DNA from 4 places in the Mesorhizobium calcicola genome. Region 3 is predicted to be linked to each of the others. Evidence: riboswitches for the same ligand, from Rfam matches in the RefSeq annotation. Region 3 holds a riboswitch; each other region holds the start of a gene.
The links. A riboswitch is a leader RNA that binds a small molecule or an ion and turns the genes downstream of it on or off. The one in region 3 is predicted to bind thiamine pyrophosphate.
Positions count from the first base shown of each region.

Region 1: another riboswitch for thiamine pyrophosphate. It lies ahead of ACFSQT_RS36835 (YkoF family thiamine/hydroxymethylpyrimidine-binding protein); the one in region 3 lies ahead of thiB (thiamine ABC transporter substrate binding subunit).
Region 2: another riboswitch for thiamine pyrophosphate. It lies ahead of thiC (phosphomethylpyrimidine synthase ThiC); the one in region 3 lies ahead of thiB (thiamine ABC transporter substrate binding subunit).
Region 4: another riboswitch for thiamine pyrophosphate. It lies ahead of thiC (phosphomethylpyrimidine synthase ThiC); the one in region 3 lies ahead of thiB (thiamine ABC transporter substrate binding subunit).

Region 1 covers NZ_JBHUGY010000076.1:4,803-8,004, forward strand. Annotated here, with positions in the region: gene ACFSQT_RS36825 (SDR family oxidoreductase) at 1-433, opposite strand, end outside; gene ACFSQT_RS36830 (LysR family transcriptional regulator) at 578-1,498, shown strand; TPP riboswitch at 1,597-1,710, shown strand; gene ACFSQT_RS36835 (YkoF family thiamine/hydroxymethylpyrimidine-binding protein) at 1,701-2,309, shown strand; gene ACFSQT_RS36840 (ABC transporter permease) at 2,346-3,158, shown strand; partial or broken gene ACFSQT_RS36845 (ABC transporter ATP-binding protein) at 3,155-3,202, shown strand, end outside.
Region 2 covers NZ_JBHUGY010000016.1:135,784-138,985, forward strand. Annotated here, with positions in the region: gene ACFSQT_RS09060 (DUF982 domain-containing protein) at 1-233, shown strand, start outside; gene ACFSQT_RS39750 (hypothetical protein) at 397-543, opposite strand; partial or broken gene ACFSQT_RS09065 (3-oxoacyl-[acyl-carrier-protein] synthase III C-terminal domain-containing protein) at 586-839, shown strand; TPP riboswitch at 937-1,052, shown strand; partial or broken gene thiC (phosphomethylpyrimidine synthase ThiC) at 1,159-3,001, shown strand; partial or broken gene thiO (glycine oxidase ThiO) at 2,998-3,202, shown strand, end outside.
Region 3 covers NZ_JBHUGY010000038.1:132,705-135,906, reverse strand. Annotated here, with positions in the region: gene thiP (thiamine/thiamine pyrophosphate ABC transporter permease) at 1-855, opposite strand, end outside; gene thiB (thiamine ABC transporter substrate binding subunit) at 1,113-2,111, opposite strand; TPP riboswitch at 2,155-2,269, opposite strand; gene ACFSQT_RS25815 (thiamine diphosphokinase) at 2,358-3,002, shown strand; gene ACFSQT_RS25810 (ABC-F family ATP-binding cassette domain-containing protein) at 3,004-3,202, shown strand, end outside.
Region 4 covers NZ_JBHUGY010000027.1:71,152-74,353, reverse strand. Annotated here, with positions in the region: gene thiO (glycine oxidase ThiO) at 1-27, opposite strand, end outside; gene thiC (phosphomethylpyrimidine synthase ThiC) at 24-1,859, opposite strand; TPP riboswitch at 1,965-2,081, opposite strand; gene ACFSQT_RS17145 (NAD-dependent succinate-semialdehyde dehydrogenase) at 2,832-3,202, opposite strand, start outside.

The DNA of each region.
Region 1 (3,202 bases), on a different contig from region 3:
CGGTTCCGGACGAAACGATGACGATGTGTCCCGATCCCTGCCGTTTCATCGCCGGCAGCGCTGCGTTGATCGTGTAGAGCAAAGCCAGGATGTTGATGTCGACCATTTCCCGGTATTCGCCGGTGGTGGTGTTCTGGAAGGGGGCAGCGACGCCGACACCAGCGACATTGAACAGCATGTCCACCCGGCCATAGTCGTCCAGCACGCGCCGGACCATGGCGGTTGCCTGCGCTTCGTTGGTGATGTCGGCCTCGATCGCGAGCGCCTCGCCGCCGGCGTCGCGGATGCGTCTGGCCAGATCGTCGAGCCGCTGCCGACGCCGCGCCGCGATGGCGACAATCGCGCCTTGCGCCGCCAATGCCAGCGCGGTTGCCGCGCCAATGCCCGAGGAGGCGCCGGTCACCAGGGCGATTTTTCCGTTGAGTTTCCGCATGTTCGTGGCTCCTGCTCAGAGAGAGATTCAGATACGCTCGATGCCGATGACGGCGCCGTTTGAGACATATTCTCAAGCTAGGCAGCAGACGGTTTTCGGAAAATACCATAGAATGACACGATATTCATTGGAGAACACGGCATAATGCGCGGCAGTGACTATGCGGAGCTGAAGGCCTTTGCCGCTGTTGTCGCGCATGGCAGTTTCGCCCGTGCCGCTGAAGATCTGCGGATTTCGGCGTCCACGCTCAGCCAGACGATCCGCCAGCTCGAAGCGCGGCTTGGCCTGCGCCTGCTCAACCGCACGACCCGCAGCCTCTCTTTGACGGAAGCCGGCGCACGCCTGCACGCGCGCTTCACGCCAGCCATGGCCGAGATGGAGGCGGCGGTCGGCGATGCGACCGCCTTGCGCGACACACCGGCCGGCGTCTTGCGCGTCCATATGCCCAGCGTTGCCGCCGCCACCTACCTGGAGCCGGTGCTTGGCCGTTTTTATGAAGCATGGCCGGACATCGTGCTCGACGTGATGATCGACGATGCCGCCATCGACATTGTTGAGGCCGGCTTTGATGTCAGCGCCAGGCTTGGCGAATTCCTCGAAGCCGACATGGTTGCCGTGACGCTTGGCGGCACACAGCGACAGCTCGCCGTGGCCTCGCCGGACTACCTCGCCCGTCACGGATCGCCGTCGGCACCCGCGGATCTGCTCCAGCACCGCTGTATCAATTGGCGCCGGCCGGGCAGTGTCGGCCTCTACGCATGGGAATTCGCCAGGGATGGCCAATGGTTCTCGGTCGCGGTCAACGGCCCGCTTGTCGTCTCCAGCCGCGACATGGCCATTGCGGCGGCCGTGCAGGGCGTCGGCATCGCCTTTTGGGCGGAAGACCTCGTGCGGCCGCTGATCGATGCCGGCAGGCTGGTGTCGCTGCTGGATGATTGGTGTCCGACCTTTCCCGGTTGGTTCCTCTGCTACCAGAAGCAGCGTCATACGCCGCCGGCCGTGCGCGCCTTCGTCGATTTCCTGTGCCATGCGCATACCGGTCGCCCGACGCTGCCAGATGGTTGAGAGTTTGTCGTTCCAACGGCCCGGTTTCGCAGGCCTGGCGCAATGCTTTTAGCGCAGCGCGCCGAAAAACGGCTTTCCGCTCGAATGGTGCTCTAACCCGCGCATCACAGGGGTGCTCCGTACGGTCGGGGCTGAGACGGGGGCGGCAAGCCCACAGACCCTAGAAGCTGATCTGGGTAATACCAGCGGAGCGAGGCGGGCGATGTTTTCAGGCGCACAGATTTCCCTATATCCCATGGCCGACTGTTTCGTCGGCGTCATCCTTGGCGCGCTGGGCGCGCTCGATCCCTACCGCGATCGGCTCAGGATCGAGACCGACGACATCTCGACTCTGCTGGTCGGGCCGCCCGAAGTGCTGTTTCCGGCGATGCGGGACCTGTTCGTGGCGGCGGCACGCGGTGGCAAGCATTGCGTGCTGTCGGCCACCATCTCGCGTGGCTGCCCGGGCGAGCCGGATCATCCGATCTGCCGCTCCGATGCGCTTGGCGGGCCTGTCAGGCCACTCGGTCCGCGCAAGGACGCGGCAATCGCGGCGGTGCGCGGCGCAGCTTTGGCCGGTCAGCCGGCGGCAGCGCAGTTCTCGCTCTATGTGATGGGCACCGAAGACCACATGGACGAGATCTACGGCTGCATCGATTTTCTCAAGCAGTCCGGCGTCTATGAGCGCTCCAAGCATTTCTGCACGAAATTGCGCGCTGATGCCGGCGCGATCTTTTCGGCGCTCGACGAAGCCTTCTGCCGTTTCGGGCCCGGCGCCGGCCACGTAACCCTCGACGTCACGGTCTCGGCCAACAGCCCGTCGGCCGTCTGAGCCAGCCGCGCTCTGCGCGCGACCCCGTCAAAGGTTATGTCCGGGGCCTCATCCTCAGTCGCTTCGCGCCCGATCGCGAGCCTTCTTGTCAAGGCAGCACCAGCCGCGATCTCGGTCGGGTTGCTCCTGCTGGCGTGGGACCTATTCCGGCATCAAGCCGACGACACGCCGGCGCCGTCGCGCGTGTTCGCGCAAGCGATGCTCAATCGCGAGGCGCTGGTCGACAACGCCATTCCCACCATCCGCGCCACGCTGATCGGCTTTGCCTTTTCGCTCAGCGCGGCCTTTGCGCTGTCGATGCTGGTCGACTTCTTCCAGCCGCTGCGGCGTGCGCTGTTTCCCGTCTTCATTGTCAGCCAGACCTTGCCGCTGGTGGCGGTCGCGCCATTGGTGGTGCTGTGGTTCGGCTTCGGACTGGTGCCCAAGATCATGCTGGTGGCGCTGGTCACCTTCTTTCCAATGCTGGTGGCACTGGTGCAGGGCTACGAGGCGACGGAGGCCGAGATCGGCCGGATGCTGCGTGCCATGGGGGCAGGGCGCTGGCGCGTCTTCCTCCTGGCGCGGCTGCCCTCGGCGCTGCCCTATTTCTTCGCTGGCCTGAGGATCTCCATCACCTATGCCGTGGTTGGCGCCATCTTCGCCGAATATGCCGGTGTGGCGAAGGGGTTGGGCATCTACATGCTCAACGCCAAGAACAATTTCCGCCCCGACCTGGTGCTGGCCGCCGTCGGCGTCAGCGCAGCGCTGACCCTCATCCTGTTTGGACTGACGGTGCTGCTGCAGCGTCTTGCCATGCCCTGGGAACGGGCCGTCGGCAAGCAACCCGCAAGGACGGGGCCACAGCAATGAGCCGGCTCGAGCTGCGGCATGTGCGCAAGGCGTTTGGCGGGCTC
Region 2 (3,202 bases), on a different contig from region 3:
GGTTCGTCCGACCCGTGGTGGTGCAAGTTGGCCGACATGACCGTGAGCGCGTCATTTTCGATGTGAACGACGCGGCCACGATTCTGCTCCGGAGCTTCCATGATCAGACGAAGAAGCGGAAACTGGCTATGGATGCATGCCTTCAGGTTCTGCGTGGCGAAGCCCACCCGCTGGTTGCCAGACGGGCTTTCGTTGTGGCGGCGTTAGAAGCGAAAATTCTGCGCAGTGATTGAGTTCCAAGATTATAATAGCCTCAATTACTTCAAAACCCCCGCAAGAGCAGTAACGCAGACAAATAGATCGAACGAACGCTTACTCTTGTAGCCGCGATACATAGCTGCGTATCGAGTGCTGCGCTCGTCGCGCAAGATTGATTCGTTGGATCATCCGCCAAGCTCAGGTTTGCGGCGGAGGTCTTTCCGGTTGGTGGAACGCAACCCTGTCGTCGCCGCCAGAAGGGCCGCATTGCTTCTCCGGCACGCCGTCGGCGCTGCCCCCCTTGCGGATCTCCACGACGACGGGCTCGCCGTCGATGACCTGCATGAGGGCCTCTGGAGTTGTCGAAGAAGAAGCCGCCTCACGCACAAGCCGCAGGACATCGACCGCTTCGTGCCGCACCAGGCCAATGCCCGCATTTTTGATGCCGTAGGGAAAAACCTTGGCCTTGCCGATCGTGCTGTCGTCAAGACGATCGCCGAATACGGCAATTCTTCCGCCGCGACGATCCCGCTGTCGCTGTCACTGGCCACCAGACGAAGCCATTTCGGCCTGGCGAAAAAGTTCTTCTGGCGGCGGCGGGAGCGGGCTTGAGCGGCGGCGCTGTCGTCGTTGGAATATAGCCGAGCGGTGGCCGCCCACGGGCCAAAACTGTCCGAGTGATATGGATGGCCGGTCGACAGGCGCTTGACAAAGCCGCGCCTGCCCGTTCAACCTGAGACATTCACCAGGGGGAGTCCCGGCAAGGGGCTGAGATACTGCTGGCTTTCGCGGCGCAGTGACCCGTTGAACCTGATCCAGTTCATACTGGCGTAGGGACGGTGCAAGCGCTTTGCGGGAGTTCACGCCCGAAGACCTGTTTCCAAGCAGGTAGATCAAAGCGTCTTTTCATCCTTCCGGCACAGAACTGGGTCTCCAATGCATGAGCAAAGGAGCCTCAAGATGAATGCCCTCACCCCCGCCGTGTCGACGGGACCACTGCCCGCTTCACGCAAAGATCCACAAATCCGGCGTCCTCCATCCGCACATCAAGGTGCCGATGCGCGAAATCTCCGTCCATCCGACGGCGGGTGAACCGCCCGTCATCGTCTACGATCCGTCGGGCCCCTACACGGACCCGACTGTCGAAACCAGCATCGAAAAGGCCTCGCCCGGCTTCGCCACGAATGGATTACGGCACGCGGCGATGTCGAAGCCTATGAGGGCCGTCATGTCCGGCCGGAAGACAACGGATTCGCGGCGGGCGAGCGCTTGACGCCGGAATTTCCGGTCCGCAACCGGCCCGCTCAGGGCCAAGGCCGGCAAGGCGGTGACACAGCTCGCCTACGCGCGCGCCGGCATCATCACGCCCGAAATGGAGTTCGTCGCCATCCGCGAGAACCTTGGACGCGAGATCATGCGCGGCAAGCTGCCGCGCGACGGTGAGAGCTTCGGCGCGGCGATCCCCGACTTCGTCTCGCCGGAATTCGTGCGCGACGAGGTGGCGCGCGGGCGGGCGATCATTCCCGCCAACATCAATCATCCCGAGAGCGAGCCGATGATCATCGGCCGCAATTTCCTGGTGAAGATCAACGCCAATATCGGCAATTCGGCGGTCACTTCATCGATGGCCGAAGAGGTCGAAAAAGATGGTCTGGGCGATCCGCTGGGGCGCCGACACGGTGATGGACCTGTCTACGGGCCGCAACATCCACAACATTCGCGAATGGATCGTGCGCAATGCGCCGGTGCCGATCGGCACGGTGCCGCTTTACCAGGCGCTGGAAAAGGTCGGCGGCATCGCCGAGGAGCTGACCTGGGAGGTCTATCGCGACACGCTGATCGAGCAGGCCGAACAGGGCGTCGACTATTTCACCATCCACGCCGGTGTGCGACTGCACTATATCCCGCTGACCGTCGACCGGGTCACGGGCATCGTCTCTCGCGGCGGCTCGATCATGGCTAAATGGTGCCTGCACCATCACCGGGAGAGCTTCCTCTACGAGCATTTCGAGGAAATCTGCGACATCTGCCGCGCCTATGACGTGTCCTTTTCGCTCGGCGACGGCCTTCGTCCCGGCTCGATCGCCGACGCCAACGACGCTGCACAATTCGCCGAGTTGGAGACGCTCGGCGAGCTGACGCAGATCGCCTGGGCGAAGGACTGCCAGGTGATGATCGAGGGCCCCGGCCACGTGCCCGATGCACAAGATCAAGCAGAACATGGACAAGCAGCTCGCCGTCTGCGGCGAGGCACCGTTTTATACGCTGGGGCCGCTGACGACCGACATCGCGCCGGGCTACGACCACATCACCTCCGGGCATCGGTGCGGCGATGATCGGCTGGTTCGGCACCGCCATGCTCTGCTACGTCACGCCGAAGGAGCATCTCGGGCTTCCCGACCGCAATGACGTCAAGACCGGCGTGATCACCTACAAGATCGCCGCGCATGCCGCCGACCTGGCAAAGGGGCACCCGGCAGCGAAAGTCAGGGATGATGCCCTTTCCCGCGCGCGCTTCGAGTTCCGCTGGGAAGACCAGTTCAACCTGTCGCTCGATCCCGAAACCGCGCGTTCCTTCCACGACCAGACCTTGCCCAAGGAAGCACACAAGGTGGCGCATTTCTGCTCGATGTGCGGGCCGAAATTCTGCTCCATGCGCATTTCTCACGACATCCGCGCCGAGGCGCAAAAAGAGGGCATGGCGGCGATGGCCGAGAAATATCGCGCAGGCGGCGACCTCTACATGCCGGCGGATGAGGCCGGCAAACCGCCTACGCCGGCGGAGGCGCATGAGCCGTCATGAAGGTCCTGGTCAAAGGGGCCGGCGTCGCTGGCCTCACCGCGGCCTTCGAGCTTGCCACGCGCGGCGCGACCGTGACCGTTGCGGAGACAAGGCATGGCCTTGGCGGCAATGCGTCGTGGTTCGCCGGCGGCATGCTGGCGCCATGGTGCGAGCGGGAAAGCGCCGAGCAGCTGGTGCTGGATCTCGGACGCGATGCCGCCG
Region 3 (3,202 bases):
GCTGATTGAGAGATAGCGGCGCGGCGCAACCGGCAGATTGGTGTCGCCGACCACGTTGACGCCAAGCCGCGTCAGCGCCAGCACCACGACAAAGGTCAAGGCGATCTGCAGCAGCGTCAGCGTCACCGCGCGCGCGGGATCGAAATCGAAGCGCAGCGCCTGGTAGATGCCGACTTCGAGCGTCGTCGCGGCCGGCCCGCCGCCAAGCGTCAGCACAATCGTGAACGAGGTAATGCAGAGCATGAAGACAAGCCCGGCTACACCCGGCAACGCCGCGCGCAGCGTCGGCCACTCGATCAGCCGGAACGCCGGTTGTGCCCCCATGCCGAGCTGGCTGGCGAGCCGCCACTGATCGGCGGGAATGGTCTGCAGCGCCTCCAGGAACAGCCGCACGCCGAGCGGCAGGTTGAAGAAGACATGGGCGACGAGGATGCCCGACAGGCCATAGATGCCCGGCCAGCTCCCACCGCCGATCACCGTGAACGCGCCGGCGAAATAGCCGGCACGGCCGTAGAGGGCGAGAATGCCGAGTGCCGCGATGATGGCCGGCAGCGCCAACGGCACGGCGAACAGCTGCAAGATGAAGGCGCGGCCAAAGAAGCGTGGATGCCGCGACAGCGCGCGCGCCACGAGCAGCGCCGGCCCGACCGAAAGCAGCGTCGACAGCGCCGCCTGCCAGAGTGTGAAGCGGACAACGCGAAGCAGATAAGGATCGAAGGCTGCCCAGGCGCCGGAGAAATCGTGAGCGCCTTCGACGAGCAAGCCAGCAAACGCGCCGCCGATCAGCAGCGCGATTGCGGCGAGAGCAATGATGCCGGAGGTGATGCGGGGATCGGCTGGATGGCGCGCGGGCATGTCGCGCTACCCAACTCTGTGGTGGGTGCCAATTGATTGAAATGCTTGGCTAAGGTCGAGCTCCCGCCCACCCCCCTCTGTCCTACCGGACATCTCCCCCGCACGGGGGGAGATCGCGCGCTTCGCCGCCCAGGCCAATTTCCAAAATGGCAGGAATGAGCAAGGCGACAGAGCTATCGATCTCCCTCCTTGCGGGGGAGATGGCCGGCAGGCCAGAGGGGGGTGACTTGGCGCGAACATCTGGCGAAGCTTGAATCCTACTTGCTCATCACCGCCAGCCATTCATCGACCCAGGCCTTGCGATTGGCGGCAACGTCCTCGGGGCTGAACAGCAAGGTCTTGGTCGGCTTGACCAGTTTGTCGAAGGCCGGATTGAGCGGCTTGTCGGTCTTGCCGGATGGGAACATCCAGTTGGTCTCGGGAATGGCATCCTGGAATTTTGGCCCGGTCATGAAGGCCATGAACTTTTCGGCCAGCGGATTCTTGGCCCCTGTCGTGGTGATGCCGGCGACCTCGATCTGCAGATACTCGCCCTCCTCGAACGAGGCCGCCTTGTAGCGGTCGGTGTTCTCGGCGACCATGTGGTAGGCCGGCGACGTCGTGTAGGACAGCACCATCGGCGCCTCGCCCTTGGTGAACAGGCCATAGGCCTCGCTCCAGCCCGGCGTCACCGTCAGCACCCTCGCCTTGAGCTTGGCCCAGGCCTCCGGCGCCTTGTCGCCATAGACCGACTTCACCCACAACAGCAGGCCGAGGCCCGGAGTCGAGGTGCGCGGATCCTGGATGACGATCTTGTCGTCGGGGCTGCCTTCGACCAAGTCCTTTAGGCTCTTGGGCGGGCTCTTCAGCTTTTCGGTGTCGTAGACGACGGCGAAATAGCCATAGTCGAAAGGCACGAAAACGTCGTCGCTCCAGCCGCCCGGCACATTGACATCGGACACCGCGCCATGCGGCGCAAACAGGCCGGTGGCCTTGGCGTCGGCGGTCAGATTGGTGTCGAGGCCGAGCACGATGTCGGCTTTGGTCGAAGCCCCTTCCAGCTTGACGCGGTTGAGCAGCGCGACGCCATCGGCGACCGAGACGAAGTCGACATCGCAGCCGCATTCGGCCTCGAATTCCTTCTTCACCACGGGACCCGGACCCCAGTCGGCGGTGAAGCTCTCATAGGTGTAGATGGTGAGCTTGTCCTTGGCCAAGGCCGGCCCGGACAGGACCACGGCCATTGCTGAGACAAGAGAGTAGAGCAGCGTGCGCATCGGCGCCTCCTTCGTTCGAATTGAAAGGAATTGAGGCGTCGGACTGTCCGAAACGTCTAATCCCTCCGCCGGTACAAACCGGATCAGGTTCAGCGGGTTGGCGAGTTTGCCTCTCAGCCGGTCCGCGAAGATCGCGTCCGGCACCCCGTTAGAGCGTTTCGACACATAGGCCCGGCCGATCAACCGCGCAAGTGGCAGTTTGCCGGCCTTCCGTTTCCCGTGCCGGGCTGGTAAGGGCCACACGATATGTGCACATTCACCATCCTGCTTGGCGGCGATCTCATCCGCACGCCACGGCTCGACCGCCAGGTCGAAGGCTCGCGCGTGATCGCCGCCGATGCCGGGATCGGCCATGCGCGCATGCTGGGCCTTGTCCCGGAACTGTGGGTGGGTGATTTCGATTCAGTGCCGGCCAACCTGCCGGATGACCTCGCCGCGGTGCCGCGCCGGACCTTCCCGACGGAAAAGGACCAGACCGATGGCGAATTGGCCATCGCTGCCGCGCTGGAGCGCGGTGCGACCAGCCTGGTGCTCGCGGGCGCCTTCGGCGGCAAGCGCGCCGACCACGCCTTCCTGCATCTGGCGCTCGCCCTGCGGCTGGCCGAGGCCGGAGCAACGGTGCTTCTGAGCAGCGGCGCGCAGGAAGGCGTCCCGCTGCTGCACGGGAAAGCCGGGTTCGACTATGCCGACGGCACGCTGTTTTCGGTGCTCGGCTTTTCCGATCTTTCCGGCCTCACCGTCACCGGCGCCAAATGGCCGCTCGACCGCGTCAAGGTGGCGTTCGGCTCGTCATTGACCATATCCAACGAGGTCAAGGGTCGCCTCGAAATCATGCTCGGCCATGGCCGCGCATTGCTGCTCGCCCACCCTTATCCACTCCCTGAAAGCTGACATGGCCCCGCCCCTTCTCAATATCGACGGGATAAAACTGACCTTCGGTGGCACGCCGCTGCTCGATGGCGCCGCCTTGACGGCGTCGGCCGGTGACAAGATCGCGCTGGTCGGCCGCAACGGATCGGGCAAGTCGACGCTGCTGAAGATCGCCGCCGGCCTGATCGAGCCACAGGACGGCGAGGTGTTCCGCCAGCCTT
Region 4 (3,202 bases), on a different contig from region 3:
GCCGGCCCCTTGGACAAGCACCTTCATGATCGCGCAGGCACCTGGGGCATGAGGGGCGCACCGGTCTCGTCCGCTGGCACATAGAGATCCCCACCTTCGCGGTATTTCGCCGCCATCGCCGCCATGCCCTCTTTCTGGGCCTCGGCGCGGATGTCGTGGGAAATGCGCATCGAGCAGAATTTCGGCCCGCACATCGAGCAGAAATGCGCCACCTTGTGCGCCTCCTTTGGCAAGGTCTGGTCGTGGAAGGAGCGCGCCGTTTCGGGGTCGAGCGACAGATTGAACTGGTCTTCCCAGCGGAACTCGAAGCGCGCGCGGGAAAGGGCATCATCCCTGACTTTCGCCGCCGGATGGCCCTTGGCGAGGTCAGCGGCGTGCGCTGCTATCTTGTAGGTGATCACCCCAATCTTGACGTCGTTGCGGTCAGGCAGCCCGAGATGCTCCTTGGGCGTCACATAACAGAGCATGGCCGTGCCGAACCAGCCGATCATGGCCGCGCCGATGCCGGAAGTTATGTGGTCGTAGCCTGGCGCAATGTCAGTCGTCAGCGGCCCGAGTGTGTAAAATGGCGCTTCGCCGCAGATCGCGAGCTGCTTGTCCATGTTCTGCTTGATCTTGTGCATGGGGACATGGCCAGGCCCTTCGATCATCACCTGGCAGTCCTTGGCCCAGGCGATCTTCGTCAGTTCGCCGAGTGTTTCCAGCTCGGCGAACTGCGCCGCGTCATTGGCGTCGGCGATGGATCCCGGACGAAGGCCGTCGCCGAGCGAGAAGGACACATCGTAGGCCCGGCAGATGTCGCAGATTTCCGCGAAATGCTCGTAGAGGAAGCTTTCCCGGTGATGGTGCAGGCACCATTTCGCCATGATCGAGCCGCCTCGGCTGACAATACCGGTAACCCGCTCGACCGTGAGCGGAATGTAATGCAGCCGCACACCGGCATGGATGGTGAAATAGTCGACGCCCTGCTCGGCCTGCTCGATCAGCGTGTCGCGATAGACCTCCCAGGTCAGGTCCTCGGCGATGCCGCCGACCTTCTCAAGCGCCTGATAGAGCGGCACCGTGCCGATCGGCACCGGCGAATTACGCACGATCCAGTCGCGAATATTGTGGATGTTGCGGCCGGTCGACAGATCCATCACCGTGTCGGCGCCCCAGCGGATCGCCCAGACCATTTTTTCGACCTCTTCGGCCATTGAGGAGGTGACGGCGGAATTGCCGATATTGGCATTGATCTTGACCAGGAAATTGCGGCCGATAATCATCGGCTCGCTTTCGGGATGGTTGATGTTGGCGGGAATGATCGCGCGCCCCCGCGCCACCTCGTCGCGCACGAATTCCGGTGTTACAAAATCGGGAATGTCCGCGCCGAAGCTTTCACCGTCTCGCGACAGCTTGTCGCGCAAAATCTCACGGCCGAGATTTTCGCGGATGGCGACGAATTCCATTTCGGGCGTGATGATACCGGCGCGGGCATAAGCAAGCTGCGTCACCGCCTTGCCGGCCTTGCCCCTGAGCGGGCGGTTGCGAACGGGGAATTCCGGCGTCAGGCGCTCGCCCACCGCAAATCCGTTGTCTTCCGGCCTGACATGGCGACCGTCATAGGCTTCGACATCGCCCCGCGCTGCGATCCACGCGTGCCTGCTTCGGGCAAGACCTTTTTCGATGCTCGTTTCGACCGCGGGGTCGGTATAGGGGCCGGACGGATCGTAAACCGTCACCGGCGGCTCGCCGGCTGTCGGGTGGACGTCGATCGCGCGCATCGGCACCCTGATCTGTGGATGGAGGAGGCCGGATTTGTGGATTTTTCGTGAGGCAGGTAGCGGTCCCGTCGAAACCGCTGGGGTCAAGGCATTCATTTGAGGCTCCTTTGCTCAATTGCATTGGAGACCCAGTTCTGTGCCGGAAGGATGAAAAGACGCTTTGGTCAACCTGCTCGAGACAGGTCTTCGGGCATAAACTCCCGCAAAGCGCTTGCACCGTCCCTACGCCAGTATGAACTGGATCAGGTTCAACGGGTCACTGCGCCGCGAAAGCCAGCAGTATCTCAGCCCCTTGCCGGGACTCCCCTGGTGAATGCCTCGAATTGAACGGGACGGCGCCGCTTTGTCAAGCGCCTTCGGACACGCTGGAGTCGGCGGGCGCGGATGGAAAGCTCGTGGATCGGGGCCAAGTCACGCGCGGGAGACCAGGGCAGGAATGGCCAAAGCCTTCTGCGACTCGTCAAGAATCGAGAAGGTGTATTGGCCCTGTGCGTCGAGATCGACGAATAGCGGAGGCGCCCGGTCCGATGATGTGCCAGAGCATCGAACCGGACCGGCGTAAAAGGCCCCGCCAGACGTGTCGGCGTGTCGTCAGCGCTATCCACCAATTCCCTCAGGCGCTGACGGGGAGATCGCGCGAAAGCGAAAGTGAAAAGCAGACCGCCATCGCGGACCATGCTGTTTGCCACCGCATATACGCCGCCGATCACCTGCTCGGCAGCGAGTCAACCAGCCGATCCATTGGCAGCACTCTGTTCAAACCGCCGGAAGCGGGGTTCCGTTTATCTGCCCGGCCGGCCGGCTTGTCCCCCGTCGGAAAAGTGGCCTTGAGGGACGGCTGGCAAGATTGAAGCGAAGTGTCCGTCGTTTCCCTTTTGGACGGCTGGCTATGTCGCACGCGAAAGCGCAGTGAGCTCGCAGGCAGGGGAGTTAGAGGCGACACACGGGCAAGTGGGGGGCTGATGCCTGACCGCCGTCCGAGCCTCAATCATCATACCGCCAGCGTTGATGCTTGCACCCTCGTCACAACTTGAGCGAGGAAAAGCGCGAACAAAATCGTGCCCTGCTTCAGATTCCGCCCATGCAGAGGTACTTCATCTCAAGATAGTCCTCGAGCCCATGGCGGGAACCCTCGCGCCCTATGCCGGACTGCTTCACGCCGCCAAAGGGCGCGGCTTCGGAGGACATGCGCCCGGTGTTGATACCCACCATGCCATATTCCAGGGCCTCGGCCACGCGCCAGACACGCTTCAGGTTGGAGGCATAAAAATAGGCGGCGAGGCCGTAGATCGTGTCATTGGCCTCGTGTACGACCTGATCGGCGTCGTCGAAGTTGATGATTGCAGCCAACGGTCCGAATGTTTCTTCTTGCGCGACTGTCATCTCGCTGGAAATACCGGTGAGGACGGTTGGTTGAAAAAACGTGCCCCTCGTGCCGA